Regions from separate parts of the Plantactinospora sp. WMMC1484 genome, predicted to be linked through region 2. Evidence: riboswitches for the same ligand, from Rfam matches in the RefSeq annotation. Region 2 holds a riboswitch; each other region holds the start of a gene.
What was found. Region 2 has a riboswitch for cyclic di-AMP ahead of ACN28C_RS08495 (coiled-coil domain-containing protein). Riboswitches for the same ligand answer to the same signal wherever they lie in the genome.
Positions count from the first base shown of each region.

Region 1: linked by a shared signal. The riboswitch ahead of ACN28C_RS13765 (coiled-coil domain-containing protein) and the one ahead of ACN28C_RS08495 (coiled-coil domain-containing protein) in region 2 are both predicted to bind cyclic di-AMP.
Region 3: linked by a shared signal. The riboswitch ahead of ACN28C_RS05050 (NlpC/P60 family protein) and the one ahead of ACN28C_RS08495 (coiled-coil domain-containing protein) in region 2 are both predicted to bind cyclic di-AMP.

Region 1 covers NZ_CP186055.1:3,116,896-3,124,547, forward strand. The annotation lists gene surE (5'/3'-nucleotidase SurE) at 1-823, opposite strand, end outside; gene ACN28C_RS13745 (1-phosphofructokinase family hexose kinase) at 820-1,797, opposite strand; gene ACN28C_RS13750 (hypothetical protein) at 1,826-2,302, opposite strand; gene ACN28C_RS13755 (YnfA family protein) at 2,400-2,729, opposite strand; gene ACN28C_RS13760 (cellulose-binding domain-containing protein) at 3,132-4,346, shown strand; gene ACN28C_RS13765 (coiled-coil domain-containing protein) at 4,425-5,447, opposite strand; cyclic di-AMP (ydaO/yuaA leader) riboswitch at 5,556-5,683, opposite strand; gene ACN28C_RS13770 (HelD family protein) at 5,887-7,652, opposite strand, start outside.
Region 2 covers NZ_CP186055.1:1,934,203-1,941,854, reverse strand. The annotation lists gene ACN28C_RS08515 (hypothetical protein) at 1-690, opposite strand, end outside; gene ACN28C_RS08510 (thiopeptide-type bacteriocin biosynthesis protein) at 683-3,415, opposite strand; gene ACN28C_RS08505 (hypothetical protein) at 3,412-4,371, opposite strand; gene ACN28C_RS08500 (hypothetical protein) at 4,444-4,662, opposite strand; cyclic di-AMP (ydaO/yuaA leader) riboswitch at 5,005-5,139, shown strand; gene ACN28C_RS08495 (coiled-coil domain-containing protein) at 5,143-6,171, shown strand; gene ACN28C_RS08490 (glycoside hydrolase family 65 protein) at 6,248-7,652, opposite strand, start outside.
Region 3 covers NZ_CP186055.1:1,143,184-1,150,117, reverse strand. The annotation lists gene ACN28C_RS05055 (N-acetylmuramoyl-L-alanine amidase) at 1-1,872, opposite strand, end outside; cyclic di-AMP (ydaO/yuaA leader) riboswitch at 2,140-2,280, shown strand; gene ACN28C_RS05050 (NlpC/P60 family protein) at 2,404-3,336, shown strand; gene dcd (dCTP deaminase) at 3,461-4,039, opposite strand; gene ACN28C_RS05040 (pyridoxamine 5'-phosphate oxidase family protein) at 4,172-4,744, shown strand; gene ACN28C_RS05035 (zinc metalloprotease) at 4,764-5,756, opposite strand; tRNA gene ACN28C_RS05030 (tRNA-Gly) at 5,969-6,042, shown strand; gene ACN28C_RS05025 (hypothetical protein) at 6,132-6,389, opposite strand; gene ACN28C_RS05020 (IS3 family transposase) at 6,462-6,934, opposite strand, start outside.

The DNA.
Region 1 (7,652 bases), 1.2 Mb from region 2:
GTGGGTCGTCCAGTCCGGACAGATCGACGTCGGTTGCCTCGGTGATCGCCCGGATCGCTGTCACCGAGGCGTACCCTTGCGCGAGCCAGGCCACATCCGTGCCCGGCTCGACGTGTTGGCCGGACTCCTCCAGTGCGGTACGTACGAATCCCTTGCCGGCTTCCGCCACCGTCATCTGCACCTGCCCGAACCCGGCGAGCGTCCCCCGGCGGACCCCGGAGAGCCGCTCGTAGGGCAGGTCAGGGGCGTTCACGTTCAGCACGGTCTCCACCGGCACCGCGTTCAGTCGCGGCAGCAGGTCCAGCGCCACCCGGGCCGCGGTCGACCAGTGCCGCCGCTCGTCCCGCTCCGGTCGTGGCACGGCCACCGCCGCACCACCGGTACCGGCGCTCGCCTCCTGCGCGGAGAGCACGTCGAGCGAGACCGCGATCCCGTGGCAGCCGTTGGCGGCGGCGGTGAAGGCCGCGCCGACGGTGCCGGAGTGCAGCACCGCCCGGCCGGCGTTCGCGCCCCGGTTCACGCCGGAGAGCACCAGCCCCGGCGCCGGCCCGAAGGCACCGTGCAGGGCGATCAGCGTGATCAGTGCCGGCGAGCCGGCCACCCCGTACGCCGGGACGCCGGCGAGTTCCTCGATCGGGTGCTCCTGGACCACCACCCGGCCGTCCCGCTCCACCGCACTCATCGCGGCACTCGCACCGCTGGCCTCCTCGCTCGGGGCGGCGACCACCACCTCCAGTCCCCGCTCCGCCGCCGTACGGGCCAGCCAGCGCAGTCCGGGAGCCGCGATCCCGTCGTCGTTGGTGATCAGTACCCGGGTGGTCATGATCGGGTCGTCCGGGCGGCCAGTTCGTCCGGGGTCAGCCGGTCCTGCCGGTCGACCTGGAGGGGGGAGAGCCGTACCCGGCCGACCAGGCCGGCGATCGCGTCCGGCCGGCCGGTGCCGAGACCGTGCCGGGTCACATTCAGCGCGCCCGCTGCCGCCCCGGTGCGGACCGCGAGCCGGATGTCGCCGCCCTCCGCCAGGATCGCGGCCACCCCGGCGGTCATCGAGTCGCCGGCACCGCGCGGGTCGGCCACCTCCAGCCGGGGCATGTCGAGCTGGGCCATCTCGCCGTCGATCAGCACCAGGGCCGGCTGCTCGGCCCGGCTGACCACCACCGCCTCGGCCCCCTGGGCGTGCAACGCCTGGATCACCCGGATCAGCTCCGCCTCGCCGTCGTCGGTGGCCAGGCCGTCCCGGACCAGCTCCTCGGAGCTGACCTTCAGGACCGAGACGCCGCCGTCCAGGACGGCCGCCAGGTGTGGGCCGGAGAGGTCTGCGACCACCCGGCTGCCGTTTCGGCCGAGATCGGCGGCGAGCCGGCGGTAGATCTCCGGTGCGACCAGGCTCGGGTGGCCGGGTCCGCTGAGGATGCAGACCTCGGCACCGAGCCCCTCGCTCAACGCCAGGTTGTAGAGCTCGTCCAGCTCGTGCCGGCTCAGCGGATGGCCGGTGGCCGCCGCGACCTCGTGGCGCTTGCCGTCCCGCCGATCGTGCACGTAGCCGCCGCTGCTGGACTCTCGGTGAATCGCGCGCAGCTCGACTCCCTCGCCGGCGAGCAACGGCTCGAGTACCTGGCCGATCTCGCCGCCGAGACCCGCGCAGAGCACCACCGGGACGTCCAGACACCTGATCATCCGGGCCTGCCACACACCCTGGCCGCCGGGGTGCAGGTGGATCTCGGTCTCGTTGGCGGGTTGGTCGATGGTGATCGTCAGCTGTGGGTCGGGAGCAAAGACCATAACGTGTCCGCTCATGCCCGTTAGGTACCCGATAAGCCGCTATTCATGCAGGTCTCGGCCGGTGGCGCCGTATCCGACCCCACGGTTTGTAGGTGGAGAGCGCGGTCGCGACGACCAGCAGGGTGGTGGAGACGATCGGCGCCGCCAGCAGCCCCTGCCGGGCGTCCGGTGGAGTCGCCGCGCCGAGTTCGGCGGCCCGGAGGTTGGGCAGCAGGGCGAAGAGCACCGCGCCGAGCATCACCGTGGTGATGCCCAGTTTGACCAGTACCCACCGGTGCCGGAGCAGGCCCCACGGGGTGAGCAGCGCGCTGGCGAACCCGACCAGCCAGGCGAGCACGCTCAGCGGCACGAAGACGGACTGCCCGACCAGGGCCAGCATCGGGTAGACCAGGTCCGGGTCCGCGCCGCGCGCACCGGCCACGCCGAGGGTCAACAGCACCGCGTCGACCCCGAGCCAGCCGACGGCGGTGACGACGTGCAGGGTGAGAAGGGCTTTTCGCCAGGGCGGGGAGAGCGTCATACCGGTCATGCTGCCGCCGCGTCGGACGTGGCGCGTCGGGCCGGTGTGGATGCCCCGGATACGTAGCTCGACGTAGTGCCGCACGAGGTCGGCGCGGTCAGCCGCGCGGGGCGTACATGATGATCGCGACACCGAGCAGGCAGACGGCGGCGCCGGCCAGGTCGTAGCGGTCCGGACGGAACCGGTCCACCAGCACGGCCCAGCCGAGCGAGCCCGCAACGAAGACGCCGCCGTACGCGGCGAGCACCCGGCCGAAGTGCGGGTCGGGCTGAAACGCCGCGACGAAGCCGTAACCGGCCAGCGCCAGCATGCCGGCGGCGACGAAGAGCAGCCCTCGGTTCTCGCGTACGCCCTGCCAGACCAGCCAGGCGCCGCCGATCTCGGCGACGGCGGCGAGCAGGAACAACAGCAGCGAGCGGGCGAGCATCACCCCGCCATTGTCGCTGCCAACCCGGCGGAACCCCGCGCCGACCGGCGACCCCGGCTGCCGGCATCGATGCATCGATGCCCCTGCCGGTCGCCGGCATTTGACGCCTGGGCCGGTCGTCGGCATTTGACGCCTGAGCCGGTTGCCGGCATTGATATCGGTCTCTAGGCTGAGCCGGGCGTCGGCATTGGACGAACCGGGCGGGCTTCCGGGGAGGGTCCGACCGGCGGCGCACCAGCTCGCGGGAGCCGATCGCGGGGGCGCAGGGCAGGGCGGGCACGCGGCAGGCGTGTGCCGCCCGTCGTCGTCAGCAGCAGTGCCGGCGCCGCCGGAGGCGGTGAGAGAGCCGGCAGTTGTCGAGAGGATCGATCTCCGATGAGGGTTTCCACACCGTACCGTCGCGTGTCACTGGCCGTCGCCGCGGTGACCGCGATCGTGGCGGGCAGCGTCGCCGTGGTCAGTTCGACCCTGGTACCGCCCGCCAGGGCCGCCGCCGGTTGCCAGGTCGACTACCAGGCCAACCAGTGGAGCGGCGGCTTCACCGCCAACATCCGGGTCACCGCCGGGAACACCCCGGTCGACGGCTGGACCGTCACCTGGACCTACGGCGGCGACCAGCGGATCACCAACAGCTGGAACGCGCAGGTCAGCCAGTCCGGCGCGGCCGTCACCGCCCGGAACGTGGCCTGGAACGGGTCGCTGCCGGCCGGCGGCTCGACCGAGTTCGGCGTCCAGGGCAGCTACGCCGCGAGCTCCGCCGCACCGACCGGGTTCACCCTCAACGGCGAGCCCTGCAACGGCGCGGAGCCGACCACGCCACCCACCACCGCGCCGCCGACCACCCGGCCACCGACGACCCCGCCGACCACCGCCCCGCCGACGGTCACCCCGCCGCCGACGACCCCGCCGACGACCCCGCCGCCGAGCGGCTGCGGCGCGGCCGTGCTCTGCGACGGCTTCGAGAACCAGACCGGGGCGACCCCGTCGGGTGACTGGAGCGTGAGCTACCCGGACTGCTCCGGGAGCGGCACCGCCAGCATCGACACCTCGGTGGCGCACCAGGGCAGCCGCTCGGTGCGGATCAACGGCGCCGTCGGCTACTGCAACCACGTCTTCGTCGGCTCCACCCGCAGCCTCGGCGGGCTCGGCACGGTGCGCTACGCCCGGCTCTGGGTCCGGCACACCACCGCACTGCCCACCTCGCACGTGACCTTCCTGGCCATGCGGGATGCCGCCGACGGCAACCGTGACCTGCGGATGGGCGGGCAGAACGGTGCCCTGCAATGGAATCGGGCCTCGGACGACGCCACCCTGCCGGAGCAGAGCCCGAGCGGTGTCGCGCTCAGCGCACCGCTGCCGGTCAACCGGTGGACCTGCCTGGAGTTCATGGTGGACGGGGCGCAGGGCCGGCTCTCCACCTGGGTCGACGGCACGGCGGTGGTGGGACTGACCGCCGACGGCACGCCCACGCACGACGTCGACGGACAGTGGTACAACCGGACGAACTGGCGGCCGGACCTGACCGACCTGCGGCTGGGCTGGGAGAGCTACGGCGAGGGCGCCGACACGCTCTGGTTCGACGACGTGGCGCTGGGGTCGAGCCGGATCGGCTGCTGACGGCTGCCGCGCGACGACCGCCGGCCGGCACTGCCCAGGGGTGGTGGGCGGTGCCGGCCGGAGTCCGGGCGGGCCCGGTCAGTTCATCGACAGGTGTACGTGGTTGGTGTGGTCGCTGGACGGGTCGCCGTTGCCCCCGTTGTACGCCTTCCACCCGCTGCTCGGCAGCCAGATCTGCTTGAACCAGATCACGTAGAGCACACCGAGCCGGTTGGCGTTGCGCACGAAGTACGCCGCCAGGTTGTTGCCGTACGTCCGGTCGCCGCCGGTGGCCACCCCACCGAACCCGTTCTTCTGGGCGGCGAAGTCACACGCCTGCCCCTTGGGGTGCTCGCCGCTGCCGCCGCTGCGGAAGCAGGAGACGAAGCGGGTGAAGCCGGCCGCCTGGGCCTGCTTCAGCGCGTGCAGGGTGCGCGGGGTGATGCAGCCGCTGGTGGTCGGGTCGTCGAGGCTGCACGACTCGTTCGGGAAGGAGCCGTCGGAGTTGCGGGGTGCCGGACGGGCCGATCCGCCGCCGCTGCCGCTGATCCCCGCGCTGGCGCCGCCGCTGTTGTTCGCCGCCGCCAAGGCCCGTTCGGCCTGCTTCTTGCGGGTCTCCATCACCTCGACCTGCTTGCGCTGTTCGCCGACCTCCTTGTCGAGCGCAGCCTTGGCCTGGGTCTCCCGGTCCAGGGTCTCCTGCAGTCCGCGCAGTTCGCGGTTCTCGTTCGCCGAGATGGTGTCGAGCGCGGCGGCCCGGTCCACCAGGCTGGTCGGCGAGCCGCTGTTGAGCAGTGCGGAGACCTGCCCGAGCCGGCCCGTCCGGTACGCCATGCTGGCCATCTCGGCGACCCGCTCGCTCCGGGTCGCCACCTCGGTGCGCAGGGCGGCCAGTTCGGTGTTGAGGTCCTTCTGCCGCTTGACGGAGTTGTCCAACTTGTTCTTGGCGGTCAGGTAGCCCTTGCTGGCGGCTTCCAGTTGCTCGCGCAGGCTGTCGGTGCCGCCGTCGATGTCGTCGCCGCCGGGTGCCGCGGCCAACGCCCCGGGTGGGGCGTACTCCGGGGCCGCGGTGGCGGGTGCGCCGCCGAGTACCGCGAGGGTCATGCCCACGGCGATCACCATGGTCGCCGTCGTGCTCGGCCGTGTCGCGGCCTTCCGGGGCGATCGTCCGCCGGCTCTCCGCGCGGACGCCGGAGCCATTCGGATGGGTGCCAGGAACGGCATATGACAATGTCCTTCCGTCAGCCGCCGACCGGGTTAGCTGACGGGTTCGGGACGGAAGATCCCTACCGCTGGCGCGGATACACCCCTGGTACGTGGTTCCCCGGCTCGCTGGTGCGATTAGGCGACGGCCCCCGCAGGCGCCGGAGGGCGCCGCCCGGCGGAGACCGGAGCCGAGCCTACCGGCAGTTGCCTGTCGGGGATACGGGGCGTTGCCGGAGTTAGATTCGCAATCCTGCCCATTCGCGGGGATGTATCCGGACAAAGTCCTCCAGTTTTCACCCGAAACTTAAGATGCCGCTAACTATCGGTGAGCCTCGACGCCCGCCGGGCGGCCCTTTCACCCCTCGACGTCGATGACGGTCAGCCGCTGGGTGGCCCGGGAGAGGGCGACGTAGAGGGTGCGTACCCCGGCAGCCGAGTCCGCCCGGATCTCCGCCGGACCGACCAGCACGACACCGTCGTACTCCATGCCCTTGGCCTGCATGGTGTCCACCACCTGGAGGCGCGGGTCGGGGGCCGACGCCAGCCAACCGCCGACCTCGGCGCGGCGGGCGGGCGGGGTGATCACGCCGACCGTCCCCTCGACCTCGGTGAGCAGCTTCGCCGCCGCCTCCCGGACCGCGTCCGGCAGCTCGGCCGCCGGCACCACCAGCTCGACCGGGGGCACCCCGGTGGCCCGGACCGCGACCGGCAGCGGCAGGTCGGGCGAGACCTCCCGGATCACCTCGGCCGCCGCCGCGAAGATCTCCGCGGAGTTGCGGTAGTTGGTGGTGAGCACGAACTCGTGCCGGGGACGGCGCCCGAGGGCCTTCTCCCGGGCCCGGGTCAGCTCCGCCGGATCGCCGGTCCAGGCGGTCTGTGCCGGGTCGCCGACGACGGTCCAGGAGGCCAGCCGGCCGCGCCGGCCCAGCATCCGCCACTGCATCGGAGAGACATCCTGGGACTCGTCGACGACCACGTGTGCGTACTCGCGGTAGTCCTCCGGCCGGTCCGGCGCGGATTCCCGGCGAGCCGCCCGCTGCCGGTCCGCGTGTGTGGTCACCTCCCGGACCCCACCCGGGAGCTGGTACGGGTCACGCCTGCGCCGGGCCGGCCGCGGCGGCCGGCCGAGCAGGTGGTCGAGCTCGTCGAGGAGCGCGACGTCGGCGACGCTCGGACCGGCCGCATCCGGCCCGGCGCCGCCCGCCCCCCGGTACGCCTCGGTGAGCAGCCGGGTCTCCGCCCCGGAAAGGATGCCGGCGGTGTACCGGCGCAGCCGCTCCGGCTCGGCCAGCCAGGGCAGCACGTGCCGGGGATGCAGCCGGGGCCACCAGGCGCGCAGGAAATCCCGGAACTCGGGGCGCTCGGCGATCTCGTCCTCGAAGCCGCGCTGGTCCGGCAGGCGGCCGACCCGCAACTGTTGGGCCTGCGCCCAGAGCGCGGTGAAGACGCCGTCGAAGCCGGCCCGGCGGACCTCGTTGCGGCGGGCACCGGGCGGCAGCGCCCGGCTCCGGATCCGCTCCAGCTCGGCGCCGGAGAGCCGGAGCAGCTCGCCCCGGTAGAGCAGGCGCAGCTCACCGGGGGCGTCCGGGACCTGGTCGCGCACCGCCCGCTCCAGCACCCGGCGCATCCGCAGCGACCCCTTGATCGCCGCGACCGGTGCCGGGTCGGTGCGGGTCGCCGCGACCCCCTCGAAGAGCGAGCCCAGCGAGTGCAGGGTGGCGGCGTTCTCGCCCAGTGACGGCAGCACCGAGGCGATGTAGTCGACGAAGACCGCCGACGGCCCCACCACCAGCACCCCGCCGCCGGCGAACCGGTTGCGGTCGGAGTAGAGCAGGTAGGCGGCACGGTGCAGGGCGACCGCCGTCTTGCCGGTGCCCGGGCCGCCGGAGACCACCGTCACCCCGCCGGCCGGGGAGCGGATCGCCTCGTCCTGCTCCCGCTGGATGGTGGCGACGATGTCCCGCATCTCGTGACCGGTGGTCCGGGAGAGGGAGGCGAGCATGGCGCCGTCGCCGACCACCCGCATCCCGTCCGGCGCCGCCGCCGGGTCGAGCAGGTCGTCGGAGATCCGGGTCACCCGCTCGCCGCTCGACGTGATCACCCGGCGGCGGACCACCCCGC
Region 2 (7,652 bases):
GCCCGCCAGCACCCCCGGGTCGACCTCCGGCCCCAGCGCGGTGAGCATCCCGGGCTGGCCATAACACATGGTGACGCCGCCGACGCCCAACCAGCCGCGGTCGAGGACGTCGGGGGGCAACTGCTCCAGATGCCGGACCAGCGCGTCGACCGCCGCGGTCATCGGTCGGTCCTGGCCGTAGCGGCGGCCCAGCATCCGAAGCAGCAGGATGCCGCCGCTGCGGCCGTGGTAGAGACCGTGCGACTCCTGCGCCGAGATGGCGAGTGCCACCTGGGTCAGGGACTGCACCAGGCTGGCACGGGCCGCCTCGTCGGCGAGGTCCCACAGCGCCATCCCGACCCCACCCGCGCCGTTGATCAGATCGACGTCACCGTCATCGAGGTGGTACCGGTAGAAGGCATCGCCCAGCTCCACCGCCTCCGCCCGGGTCCCGGCCAACCACGTGGCGTGTCCGGGGCCGGGCGGAAGGCACTCACCCACCAGCCGGTGGCGCAGCCAGCCGACCCGGAAGTCGGGCACCTGCCCGCCCCGCACGGCCAACTCGGTGAGCGACGCCGCCAGGGCCCGCTGACCCAGCCGGGATGCGAGCAGGGCGAGGGCGGCCATCGCCTCCGGACTCGCGTGCCCCCGCTGCCGCAGCTCGACGACAAGTCGGCGCAGCAGTCGCCGGGCGGCATCGGCCTCAGCCATCGACTGGTCTGCTTCGGATCGCCCGCGCCTGCCGACCCTTCAACAACCGTGCCGCCGCCAGCACGATTTCCGGCTCGCGGCGCACCGCCCGCCCGAGCGGCAACCCACGGTTGACGCTCATGTGGATGAGGCTGCTCAGCGCCGTGGCGTAGGCATCGCTGTCCAGACCGGTCAGATAGCCCAGGGCCGGCTCCTGTTCGGCGAGCGCGGCGTCGAGGGCCTGCTCCAGGCCCGGCCGGGCAGCCCGGAAGGTCGCCATCCACTCCCGCTGGGCCCGCGAGCTGGGTAGCCGGGGGTCCAGCCCGCGCAGGTCGCAGAGCAGGGTCAGGGCCCGCTCCTCGCCCGCGAGCTGCTGACACCAGGCGGCGATCCGGGTGACCGCCAAGGCGTACCGGCCGGCCTGGTCCGGGCCGGCCGCGAGCCGCTGCGCCCACCAGGCGGAGTCGGCGCAGAACAGCCGTACGGCGTCGGCCCGGCTCGCTGCGCCGCCGTACCGGTGGTCCTCCGGTGTCCAGGTCCGGAGGTCGACGTCGCAGGGTTGCTGCGGCACCATCGCGGCGAGGTGGGCGCGCAGGTCGGCCAGGAGCGTCTCGGCGTCGGCGCCGTCGTGTACGCGTAACCGCAGATGCGGCCGCTCGTCGTGGTAGCGGATGTAGAACAGCTGCGCCCGGCGCATCAGCGTCATCGCCTCGGGGCGCGCCAGCCAGAGCTCCACCACCCGTTCCGGGGCGTAGACGAACCAGCTGGTCCAGGTCGGGTCCGCGGCCGGCTGCCGGTCCACCAGCCGGGTCCGCGACATCGGCCGCACCGGTTGCGGATCAGGCCGCGACCACGGCACCCACACGTCATGGATGTGCCCGCCCAGCTCCGACTCGACAAGCGTCGCCACCGGCAGGGCCTCGTGCAGCGTCAGCCGGCCCTCGCGACGCAGCCGCCGGGCGAACCACCACCGCTGGGTGGCGTCGGTGAGATCCAACCGCATGGTGGCGTCCGGTCCCTCGCTCACCTCCAGCTGCGGTCCGAGCCCCACCTCCGCCAGCACGTCGCACAACTGTGCCGGATCCTCGGCCAGCCCCACGAGATCGGCGCGGTGCTGCGCGTCCAGGACCACGCTGCGCCGGGCCACCAGGCAGCGGCCGGCGGTGATGCGAGGGGTCATCCCACCCGGCGGCGCCCACAGGCTCGGATCGGCGGCCAGCGCCGGGCCGTGAGCCTCGTCCAGCAGTAGCCCCAGCAGTTGCACCGACCACGGGTTGAACCTGTTGCTCAACGTCAACGGGCTGTCCCAGCGCAGTTGCACGTAGCGTCCGTCGGAGCGGTGAACCAACTGGAGCCGCCCCGCCAACATGGTCACGGCCAGATCCGCCAGTCGCAGGTCACCGGTACGGTACGGCAGGTTCAGGCTGAGCCGGGGCAGCCCGCTCTCCGGCCGGCGGACCAGCGGCGCACGCCGGTCCGGCGGGACCCACCCGATCTCCACCGGAAGCCAGCCGGGGACCGCCGCGCCGAGGTCGGGCTCCGGAATTCCCAGCTGCTCACTGAGCCGGGCGCCGGGCCCAGCCGAGAAGCCCGGCAGAACCAGTTTGAGCCAGGCGTCCGCGCCGGCCACCGGCTCGGCCAACAGCGCGCCGTTGGCCATTCCGTACTGCGGTTGGGTGACCACTGTGGCGTCCTCGGCCGGTGACGGGCGCCGAGCCCGCCACTGGTCCAGCGTGAGCGTTTCCTGCCACCACCGCACCGCGCCGCTGTCGCGACGGACCCGCGGCACGAAGAGTCGTCGTGCCGGGTCCAGGCGGTGGGCGTTCTCGACCTCGGCCTCCGGCCGCCGCCAACTGCCCAGCGGGTGGTCCACCGGAGCGGTCAGCAGCCACACCAGTGGCACCGCCCCGCCGCTGTAGCCGCCGGCAAGATGGGCACGCACCTCGTCGAGTCGCCCCGGTCGCCAGGGTGCCTCCATGAGCTGAGCGGCCCCGTCGAGCAGCGCCGTCGCGCCCGCGCGGGGCAGTCCGGCCCGGACCTCGCTGAACGCGTCCACGAACTGGTCGTCCCGGAACGGCCGCTCCGCGGTCAGCGCCGCCTTGACCGCTTCGGTCGCGGCGGGCGGCGCGGCCGGATCGACCAGTACCGGCGGGACATGTTCCGGCAGCAGCAGATCCCGGCGTACGCCGAGGTCGAACTGGGCCTCGTCGCCGAGCACGGCCGCCCACTCCCCGGCCGACCGGGGCGCGGCGGCGAGCTGTGCGGCGAGACGCTCCGCGAGCTGACGCGCGCCCGGTGCGTCCGACATCGAGGTGACCCCGCCCTTCTCCGGGTGCAGGTACGACCACCGACCGTGCTCGGCGGCGAGGGAGGGGTTGACGAACCATCCGCCGGTCTGCCGCGGCAGGTCGAGGCGGCGCAGCCGCACGTCGGTCCCGAGTTCGAGCCGGGTGGCCGGTGCGCCGTCACCCTCGTCGTCGATCTCGGCAAGCAGGCTGAAGCTGAACACGCCGAACGGGGTGGGCCGGTATGTGGCCCGGCTGCCGTAGACCGCCAGTCGCGTCGCCGGGTCCTGCCAGTCCCGGTCCTCCTCCGCCGCGCGCTGGAACACGGTCGCGTAGTCGACGGCCAACTCCAGTAGCTGTTGCGCCAGGCCATCGGGCGCGGCGGCATCCGGCGCCGCCGGCAGCACCGGAATTCGAAGCAGGCACCAACCCGGCGTCGACAGCGGCGGCGGCGCGGTCATCGGGACTTCCCTTCCGGGGCCGGCCTTGCGTTGACCAACCTGGACGGTCGCATCGCCGCGTGCGGCCGCATGGTCGCGATGTCGATGCGCGCCTGCTCCAGCTGCCGCCGCAGCTCCGGATCCGTCGAGTCGCAGCCCTCGGCCAGCGCGAGCGCGGCATCCAGACCGATGTGGTAGCTGGCGCTCAACATCAGCAGGAACTCCTGCCGCAACGCCGGCGAGAACAGCCCGAGTCGCCCTGCCCGGGCCATCGCGTCGAAGCTGTGCAGCATCCCGGTCAGGCCACGCCGGGCCAGGGTGTTCCGGGCGACCGCGTCGGCGTAGGTGGCCTGCCACGCACCGGGCACCGGCCCGGGGCCGAGCAGCGCCAGCAGCCGTTCGGCGAGGCCGATCGCCACCCCGGGCATGTTCGCCAGAAACAGGTCCGGATCGGCATAGATGCCGACCGGTCGACCGGCCGGAACGTCGGTCATGTCGACCACGTCCGTCGGCGACACGTGGACGCCGCTGGCCCGCAGGGTGTGGCTGGCGGTCGCGAGCAACCCCGGCCCCTCCCACGGGTGCACCACCTCGAGCCGGCCCCGGTCGACGAGGACGGTGGTGCGCCGGCCCGCCACGGGCTCGCACCCCATCGCCATCACGGCAGCCCGGTGAGATCCCGAGCCGAACCGCCAGCACCCGTCGAGCATCAGCCCGCCATCCGTGCCGGTCCGCAACCGCCCGACCGGGGCGACCACGCCGTACAGCTCGTTGTCGCCCACGTACCACCTCGACAGCAGGTCCGTCGTCGCGTAGGTGGACAGGTAGTGCGCGGTGCCGTTGGCGATCATGCAGAGCCACGCGTGGCTGGCGTCCCTGTGCGCGGCGCTCCGAACGAGGTCCAGGCCCGCAGCCAGGCTCTGGACCTCATCCGGACCGTTCCGCAGCCACAGCAACGGAGAGCTGAGCTGTTTCACCGGTCGTAAACCAACCTCACGGAACGTCGTGAACCAGACCTACGGAACGTTGTAGAACCGAACCTGCGGAACTCAGTAGCTGCCACCGGGAGGGGGCGGGCCACAGTCGATCGAGCCGCAGACGGCCCGGGTGACGATCGTGATCGTGCGGGTGACGCATGCGACGGTGGTGCCGCCCGCGGTCTTGTCCCAGGTGTCGACGTCAACCCCGGCCAGGTCGAGGTCGTCGAGGTCGACGAAATACTCGGCCTGGTCAGCCACGGTGACAGCCGCGGCGTTGTTGTCGGCCATACCAGTCCCTTCTCGGATCCGTTAGGGCTTCCTGCCACGCGGAGGTTCCGCGCCACGCCCTGATTGGTGGCCAGTATGTGCAAGGCGCTTATGCGTCGACTATGCGTCCGCTGTCCGGCTCGGCGCCGCGCGCTCATCCACAGCACGGGGGCTGGTCAGGACGACCCCGGCCCGTCCCGCCGACGGGACGTGTGCCGGTGCTCCACTCCGGTGGACGAGGCGTGCCGGTCGGCGCCGCAAGGGCACAATTTCCACACCGGAGCACCCCAAATCCACGGAAGCGGCCCGGTTGATCAGGTAGTCTGACCCCGGTTTCGCCCGGTGGCGCACCCCTCCGCGCCGGCGTCACCGCCGCCGAGTCACCCGAACGGGTGAGCCGGGGACCCAGGTAGTTGGGGTGAGTCCGCAACCGCGGTAGGGGCCTTGTTCCGTCCCCGAACCCGTCAGCTAACCCGGTAGGCGGGCGACGGAGGGACATGCATGACGGGATCCACACGCCAGCGGATACCGCTGGCCCTGGCCCTGATCGCCGCGTTCGGCGCGCTCGCCGGAGCGTCGCTCCAGCCCGGCGCGGCAGAGGCGGACAGCCCTGCCGTGCTCGGCGACGAGGGCGACACGCCGCTCTTACGCGACGTACTCGAATCAACCGGTCGCGGCTACCTGCAGGCCAAGAGCGCGCTGGCCAGCACCCAGGCCCGGCAGGCGAGGATCGCCGCCGAGCTGCGTCGGGTCGAGGCGCGGATCACGGAGTTGCGGCCCCGGGTCGAGCAGGTGGCCCGGGCGGCGTACCGGACCGGCCGGATCGGGCCGGTGATGGTGCTGCTGCACAGCGGCTCGGCGGACGAGTTCCTGGAGCGGGCCCGCGGGCTGGAGGCGGTGGCCCTGCGGGACAACGAGGTGCTCCGCTCACTGCGCCAGGCCCGGGAGCGGGCCGCGCGGGCGAAGCTGGCGCTGGATGCCGAGGTCGCCGAGGAGCGCCGGCAGCTCGCCATCATGCTGCGGCAGAAGCGGGCGGCCGAGCGGGCGCTGGCCCAGGTCGGCGGGGCCTCCACCGGAGGCTTCGTCTCGGCGACCTCACCGGTGGCCCGTCCCGCGCCACGCGGCGCCGACGGCGGCTGGCCGGCACAGTCGTGCGGCAGGCCCGACCCGACCACCTCGGGCTGCGTCACGGCACGCACCCTGCACGCGTACTCGGAGGCACGGCGCGCCGGGTTCACCCGCTACACCTCCTGCTACCGCCCCGGCGGCCCGTACGAGCACCCGAAGGGGCGGGCCTGCGACTTCTCGGCCGAGGCGGGTGGCTTCCGGGGTGACGCTACCGGCGGGAACCGGACCTACGGCAACAACCTCGCGGCGTTCTTCGTCCGCAACGCCGACCGGCTCGGTGTGCTCTACGTGATCTGGTACCGGCAGATCTGGCTTCCGACGACGGGCTGGAAGTCGTACAGCGGGGCGCACGGAGACCCGTCCAGCGACCACACCAACCACGTGCACCTGTCGCTGGTCTAGTCAGCTGTCGCTGCTCCGGTCAGCTGTCGCTGCTCCGGTCAGCTGTCGCTGCTCCGGTCAGCTTCCGCTGCTCCGGTCAGCCCGGCTCGCCCTCCGGGGCACGCCGGACCGGGGCCCGACCCGCCGGCTGGGCCGGCTGCGGTCGCGAGGCACGGACCGGAGGGATCGGCCGGGTGACCGCCTCCAGGCAGGTCACCTGGACCTTTTCGCCGTGGTGCAGCAACTCCAGGGTGTCGTCCGGCTCGCCGTCGCGCAGCGAGTACGTCGCCTCGCCGGCCCGGACGTCCACCCGCAGGTGCACGCCCCGGTAGCGGAGCGAGAACTCCAGCCGGTTGATCCGGCTCGGCAGCCGGGGTGCGAAGGAGAGCGTCGGGGTGTGGTCCCGCATGCCGCCGAAGCCGGCCACCAGGGCGATCCAGGCGCCGGCCAGCGAGGCGACGTGCACGCCGTCCCGGGTGTTCTGGTTGAGGTCGTGCAGGTCCATCAGGGCCGCCTCGCCCAGATAGTCGTGCGCGAGCTCGAGGTGCCCGACCTCGGCCGCCAGCACCGCCTGGGTGCAGGCCGACAGCGACGAGTCGCGTACCGTCCGCCGCTCGTAGTAGGCGAAGTTCGCCGCCTTCTCCTCGTCGGTGAAGGCGTCGCCCCGCCAGTGCATCGCCAGCACCAGGTCGGCCTGCTTGAGCACCTGCTTGCGGTAGAGGTCGAAGTAGGGATAGTTGAGCAGCAGCGGATACTGCTCCGGCGGGGTGTTCGCGAAGTCCCACTCCTGATAGCGGGTGAAGCCCTCCACCTGCGGGTGCACGCCCAGCTCCGCGTCGTACGGGATGTGCATGTCGTGCGCGGCGTCCCGCCAGGCGGCCATCTCCTCCTCGTCGACGCCGAGCTTCCACGCCTCGGCGCTGTGCCGGGCGGCGGCGTCGGCGGCGGCGAGCAGGTTCCGCTGGGCCATCAGGTTGGTGTAGACGTTGTCGTTCTTGACCGCGGTGTACTCGTCCGGCCCGGTCACCCCGTCCAGGTGGAACCGGCCGTGCCGGTCGTGGTGCCCGAGCGAGCGCCACAGCCGGGCGGTCTCGACCAGCAGTTCCAGCCCGATCTCGCGCTCGAACTGCTCGTCCTCGGTCGCCTGCACGTACCGGCGCACCGCGTCGGCGATGTCGGCGGCGATGTGGAATCCGGCGGTGCCGGCCGGCCAGTACGCCGAGGTCTCCTGACCCCGGATGGTGCGCCACGGGAAGGCGGCGCCGCGCAGTCCCAGCGTCCGGGCCCGCTCCTGGGCGAGGTGCAGGGTGGAGTGTCGCCAGCGCAGCGCCGAGGCGACCGCCGAGGGCAGCGTGTAGGTCAGCACCGGCAGCACGAACGTCTCGGTGTCCCAGAACGCGTGCCCGTCGTATCCCGGACCGGTCAACCCCTTTGCCGCGATCGGCCGCAGTTCGGCGCGGGCGCCGGCCTGGAGCACGTGGAAGAGGCCGAACCGGACCGCC
Region 3 (6,934 bases), 790 kb from region 2:
GGTGCTGGCCCGGTAGTACTCGCTGGGCAGCACGTTGCCGACGGCGTAGCGCTGCCCGGCGGTGAGGGTGTACTGCAACGGCGTGACCGCCTGCACCGGCACGCCGGCCGGATAGGCGTCCGCCTCCGGGTACGCCCTGCCGTACACCGGAATCGTCTCCCGGCCCGGCTTCGGCGTCGCGACCAGCCCGACCGACCACCTTGCCGTGGGGTTGCCCCTCGGGTTGTGGAACCAGGCCTTCTGCCCGAGATACCAGATCGCGGTCCAGTCGCCCTGCCGGCCGGCGAGCGCGTAGGTCTGCCCGGCGGAGGCCCGCGCCCCGTGGTCGGAGATGTGCATCGTGTTCGGGGTGCCGTCGGGGCGCAGCCCGAGGTCGTTGACGAGCGGCGCGTCGGCGGCGGGTGCGGCGCGCAGGATCACCGCCGACGAGCCCCGGGCCGGGCACGGCACGCCGGTCGCCTCGCAGCCGGTGAAGGCCGGCCGGTTGGTGGCGACGTCGGGGTCGATGGTGACCAGGCCGGCGGCGGGGATGCCGATGCCCCGGAACGGCGCCCGGAGCAGGTCGAAGTAGTGCGACCAGTCCCAGTACGGGCCCGGGTCCCAGTGCATGCCGCGCACGTTCGCCGGCAGGATGCCGGGGACGTTGTCGTGGCCGATGATGTGGTCGCGGTCGAGCGGGATGTCGTAGCGGTCGGCGAGGTAGCGGACCAGCTTGGCCGAGGTCCGGTACATCGCCTCGGTGTACCAGGTGCCCTGGGCGGCGAAGCCCTCGTGTTCGAGGCCGATCGCCTTCGCGTTGACGTACCAGTTGCCGGCGTGCCAGGCGACGTCGGCGCCCCTGACGTGCTGCGCGATGTGCCCGTCGGCGGAGCGGAGCGTGTAGTGCCAGCTCACGTAGGTGGGATCCTGCACCAGCCGCAGCGTGGTGTCGTAGCTGCCCTCGGTATCGTGGATGACGATGTATTCGACCTTCTGCCGGGCCGGCCGGTCGGAGAGGTCGTGGTTGCCGTAGTCGCCGTCCCCGAACGCCTCGTAGGGGGCCGGGATCCACTCGCAGGAGATGTCGCGCGGGCACTCCAGCCCGTCGGGGCGGGGTCGGCCGGGCAGGCCGAGCCGGTCCAGCCAGGAGCGCTGCGGGACGATCCCGGGCCGGGCGGCAAGACTGATCCGGTGGCCGTCGTCGGTGGTCCGGGTGGCGCCGTCGGCGATGGTCCGGTACACCTCGTCGGCGAAGGCCGCGGCGGCGTCCGCGCGGTCGCTGCCGGCGTACCGGGCCACCGCGCCGTACCAGGCCGCCGGGTCGCTGGCCCGCCCCGTCGGCCCGGCCAGCGATTTCTGGTACGACGCCAGCAGCGCCGCCCCACCCCGGATGTTCGCCTCCGGTTCGGCACGCAGCCTCGCCCGGTCGACGCCGGTCAGCGCGGCGGCGGAGTCCAGCGTCTGCCCGCCGGGCGGCGCGGCACCGCTCCCGTCGCCGACATGTGGCCCGGCGGAGGTGCCGGCCGGGCTGGCCGGGGTGCTTGCCGGGCGGGCGGGGCGGGCCGGGTCGCCGCGCCGGTCCTCGCCGTGCTCGGGATGTTCCTCCGGTTCGCCGGCCAGTCCCGCGACGTCGGTGAGGTGCATCGGTCCGTAGCCGCCGCTGGTGCTCGGCGTGCCGGCGTTCGTGTCCCAGCGGGACTCCAGATAGGAGACGCCGAGCAGCACGCTCTCCGGTACACCGAACTCGGCGGCCGCGGCGGCGTACTCCCGTTGCCGGTCCTCGGGTGGTGCGGCGGTGGCGGGCGCGGTGCCGGCCGGCAGCAGCGCGGCGACGCCGGCCACGGCGGTGCTGAGCGCGATTCGCCTGCTCAGTGCAGTTGTGCTGCGACGCATGGAACCTCCCAGAGCCGGGGGTGGGCTTGCTGATCACCCTCCACCCGCCACCCACCGGCGGTCAATACATGCCGAGGAAGGTCATCATCATGTAGAAAGTTTTCATCGATACCGAGAGTGTTGGGATGGTCATGGTGGCGCACACCATCCGCGACCGGTCTGACACGAAACGAATCGATCCAGATCGTGGGTTGCGTTTGGATAACACCCTTCTCTAAGGTTGGGGACCGTCGAACCGACGGCAGGTCGCCCAGCCCGGGCGGCGACGGTTCGACACCGCCGAATCGTCACAGAGAGCGAGCCGGGGACCCGGGCACCATGGGGTGAATCCGCGTCGCACGCGGAAGGGCGACAATCTTCCCGCCCGAACCCGTCAGCTAACCCGGTAGGCGGGCTACGGAAGAAGGAGTACGGACCCCGGTGGCTCCCCCTGCCCCACCGCGGTCGCCATCCCTCCGGCCGGCATCTCGCGCCGGAGCCGGGACGGCGAAGCCGCACACTCGAAGGTCCATTCTCGCCATCGCACTCACCGTGCTCGCCAGCGCCGCCGTGCTCTTCACCGGCACGACGCCGGCGCTCGCCGAGCCGTCGGTGGCCGAGATCGAAGAGCAGATCGACGTCGCCTGGCGCAAGCTGGAGCCGGTCATCGAGAAGCACAACTCCACCCGCCAGGACCTGACCGCGAAGAAGAAGCAGGCCGCCGCCCTGCAGAAGAAGATCGCCCCACTCCAGTCGCGGATCGACGCGGCGATGGACCGGGTCAGCGACTTCGCCGTGCAGGCGTACAAGGGCGACAAGGCCTCGACCTTCAACGCGCTGCTCAGCAACAAGTCCCCGGCCGCGCTCGTCGGCCAGCTCTCGGTGCTCGACCAGTTCGCCCGGCAGCAGCAGCGCGAGGTGCAGGCGGTCGTCGACCTCAAGAACAAGTTGGCCGCCCAGAAGGCTCCGCTGGACCGGCTCGTCAGCCAGCTCACCAAGACCGAGAAGGAGCTGGCGGCGAAGAAGAAGGAGATCGACGCCGAGATCGACAAGCTCCAGGAGCTGCGGATCAAGGCGTACGGGAACGGCTCCGCCGGCCCGCTGCGGCCCGCACCCTGCCCGTCGACCTACCCCGGCGGCGCGGCCGGCAAGGCGGTCAAGTTCGCCTGCGCCCAGATCGGCAAGCCGTACAGCTGGGGCGCGGACGGCCCCGGGGCGTACGACTGCTCCGGCCTGACCCTCGCCGCCTGGCGGCAGGGCGGTGTGTCGCTGCCGCACAACGCCCGTGCGCAGCGTGGGCAGACCAAGCGGATCAGCCGCTCCGACCTACGCCCCGGTGACCTGGTCTTCTACTACGCCGACCTCAGCCACGTCGGCATGTACGTCGGCGACGGCTGGATCGTGCACGCCTCCCGGGCCGGTGAGCCGATCAAGATGAAGCGGATGGACGACGGCCAGATCCACAGCTTCGGCAGACCCGGCTGAGTCACCCGACCTCTCGTACGGCAGAGCCCCCGTCGCACCCGCGACGAGGGCTCTGCCGTGTCGTTCCCGTGTCGTTCCCGTGTCGTTCCCGTGTCTGTTCGCGTCCAGCTGCGCCGGGCCGGCCTCAGCGGGTCGGCCAGGTGCGCCAGTTCTGCCAGGAGCGGCTCGGGGTGGGACCGCGCTGCCCCTGGTAGCGGGAGCCGTAGACGGCCGACCCGTACGGATGGGCGGAGGGCGAGGAGAGCCGGAAGATGCAGAGCTGACCGATCTTCATCCCCGGCCAGAGCCGGATCGGCAGGTTGGCAACGTTCGACAGCTCCAGCGTGACGTGGCCGGAGAAGCCGGGGTCGATGAAGCCCGCGGTCGAGTGGGTGAGCAGGCCGAGCCGGCCCAGGCTGGACTTGCCCTCCAGCCGCGCGGCGAGATGGTCGCCGAGGGAGATCACCTCCAGGGTGGAGGCGAGCACGAACTCGCCCGGGTGCAGCACGAACGGTTCGCCGTCCGGCACCTCGACCGGCGAGGTCAGGTCGTCCTGCTGCACGGCCGGGTCGATGTGCGTGTAGAGGTGGTTGTTGAAGACCCGGAAGAGCCGGTCCAGGCGTACGTCGATGCTGGACGGCTGCACCAGCGCGGGCTCGAACGGATCCAGCCCGAGCCGGCCCGCCTTGATCTCGATCACCAGGTCGTGGTCGGAGAGCAGCACCGTGCCACCTTAGCGAGTGGCGGGAAGCTCACCGGCCGCGACCTCGCCGAAGGGTGGGATCAGGTCGGTTCGGGGCCGGTTCGGGGCCGGTTCGGGGTAGGTGATCGAACAGGTGTTCGATAGAATGTGCGCATGGCATCCTGGTCCGAATTCGCCTCCGACGAGCCCCGCCTCGCCGACGCGATCCGCGTCCTCATCCAGCAGTACGGGCCGGGTCTCGGCTATCTCGCGACCGTGCGCGCAGACGGCGGGCCGCGGGTGCACCCGGTCTCGCCGGTCATCACCGACGAAGGGCTCTTCTGCTTCGTCGTCGACTCCCCGAAGCGGCGCGACCTCGAGCGTGACGGTCGCTATGCCCTGCACTCGTTCCCGCCCGAAGACAGCGACGACGAGGCGTACGTCGCCGGCCGGGCCCGACCGGTGACCGACCAGGCCCGGGTGGAGCAGCTCGCCGGCAACCTGCGGGCCGCACCCCAGGTCGACTGGCGGCTCTTCGAGTTCACCGTCGACGTGGCGATGGTGGCCCGACACGGCAGCAACGGCGCCACCCCGCTCGCCGGGGAGCGCTCCGAACGACCCGCGGTGCAGGTCTGGCTCGACCCGGCCGGTGCCCTCACCGGCCCCGCTGCCGAGGGCCCGGTCACCGCGGCACGGCGGCGCGGCCGCCGCCGCGCCGCCGAATCCGAGCCGGTCCCGACCCCGTGACCCGTCACCGTCCTGCCGCCTACGGCTCCCGGAACGCCTTCCATGCCTTGATCATTCGGAACACCTGTCCGTACGTGAACTCGTACATGCAGGCGTCGACCGAATAGTCCATGAAATTGTGGATCGGGTCGAGGCCGGGCCTGGTGGCGCAGGAGTCCCGTCGCTCCGGGCAGCCGAACGCGGGCTCCGCCTCGGCGGCGGTGTCGACCACGTGGTCGCCCTGGCCGTCACAGCCATCCTGGAAGGTGTGGTAGAGGTTCAGCCAGTGCCCCACCTCGTGCGTGGCGGTGTCCCCCGCGTTGTAGGGCGCCGCCGTCCCACCCGGCAGCGACTCGCCGAGCACCACCACCCCGTCGTACGGGTCGAGGTCCTGCTTCGGAAAGGTGGCCCAGCCGAGCAACTCCTCGTCCAGCAGTCCGGTGTAGACGTTCAGGGTGTGCTTGCCGCCGACCCGCAGCGCCCGCTTCATCTGCGCCTCGGCCGAGCTCTCCGGCACGATCGGATACCAGGCCGGATTGACGACCCGGTTGACCTGCCTGAGCTTGAACCGGAACGGTGTCCAGGCGCCACCGGTGCGCCCGCCGAACGAGTCGTTCAGCACCTTGACCTGTGCCTCGATCAGCGCCAGCGGGATGTCGCCGCCGGCCCGGGTACGCCGCTCGGCGATGACGTGGAACACCACGTCGACGGTGATCCCGACCTTCCCGTGCGGTACGCCGAGCGGTGCGACACCGACCCGCCGGGCGTACGCCGAATCGACCGCCCGGTCCTGCGCGGCCGCCTCGGCCGCGGTCAGCTCGTTCGGCTCGGCCGCGTGCGGGGCGCCGGGCCTCGCCTTGGCGCGTGCGTTCGCGTGCGGGTCACCGGCGGCCGTGCCGGCGCAATCCGGGTCCACGGCCCCGGCCGACTCCAGCGGCGCCGCCACCACCGGACCGGGTCCGAGCAGCAGGACGAGAAAGACACTCGCCACACCGGTCGAACGCGACGACCATCGCAGTCCACGGAACGCCATTGCCTCACCCTTTGCCTTCACAGAGTGGCGCCGCGATAACGCAGAGCCATAGTTGCAGGTGAGGCGGACGTTACCTGCCGTTGTCCCTGTTGCAAACGAGGCGGCACGGCGTGGTCCGCGACCCGCTCCGACCGGGTGACAGAGCAGCCGTGGGCGTACGCGGGGAGGGCGAGTGCATGATCGGACCCAACCAGGTACAGTGGGGTCCGCTCGCGGGTGTAGTTCAATGGCAGAACATCAGCTTCCCAAGCTGACAGTGCGGGTTCGATTCCCGTCACCCGCTCCAACCTGAAGGCCCTGGTCAGGACGTCAGTCCCAGCCAGGGCCTTCGATGTTCCAAGATTCGTGATCATGTCGCGTGCCATTGGCGTGCCATTAGCCCCGGTGCACCAGGGCACCGGCCGCACCGTCGTCCGGGTCGCCGGACCGCGTGCCATCCGTCTTGCGTGCCTTCTTCTTGGCCTTCTTGCCGCCGGACTTCTTGTCCGCTTTACGGGCGTCCTTCTTCGCCTTCTTGCGTTCGGCCTTCTCCTCGCCGCGTACGGCCGCGTCCAGGGCGGCGGCGATGGCCCGGTCGGCTTCCGCCGTTGCGTGCTGGTAGATCAGCGCGGCTTGTGGTGAGTCGTGGCCCATCCGAGCCATCAGGTCCCGGGTGCTGGCCCCTGGACTTGACCCGATTCGACGGACAGGGTCGATAAGTTGATCTCACGCTAGCTTGCCGAGTGGTCTGCTGGTATAGGCGGTGGCCTCGTAGGCGGCGGGGCTGAGGTAGCCGAGGGTGGAGTGCCGGCGGCGGGTGTTGTACCAGCCCTCGATCCAGTCGAAGATCGCCGTGCGGGCGGCGGCCCGGGTGGGCCAGGCCCGCCGGTCGAGTAGCTCGGTTTTGATGGTGGCGAAGAACGATTCGGCGACGGCGTTGTCCCAGCACTGCCCCTTGCGTCCGGCTGAGAGTTGGACGTTGTGCCGCTTCGCGAGGTGGGCGTACTGGCCGCTCGTATATTGACAGCCGCGGTCGCTGTGGAAGATCACCGGCCCGGTCGGTCGTCGTGACGTGATGGCGTTGGACAGGGCTTGGGCGGGCAGGTCGGTGCGGAGGTGGTCGGCGGTGGCCCAGCCGATGACCCGGCGGGTAGCCAGGTCGATGACGGTGGCCAGGTACAGCCAGCCCTCCCAGGTGT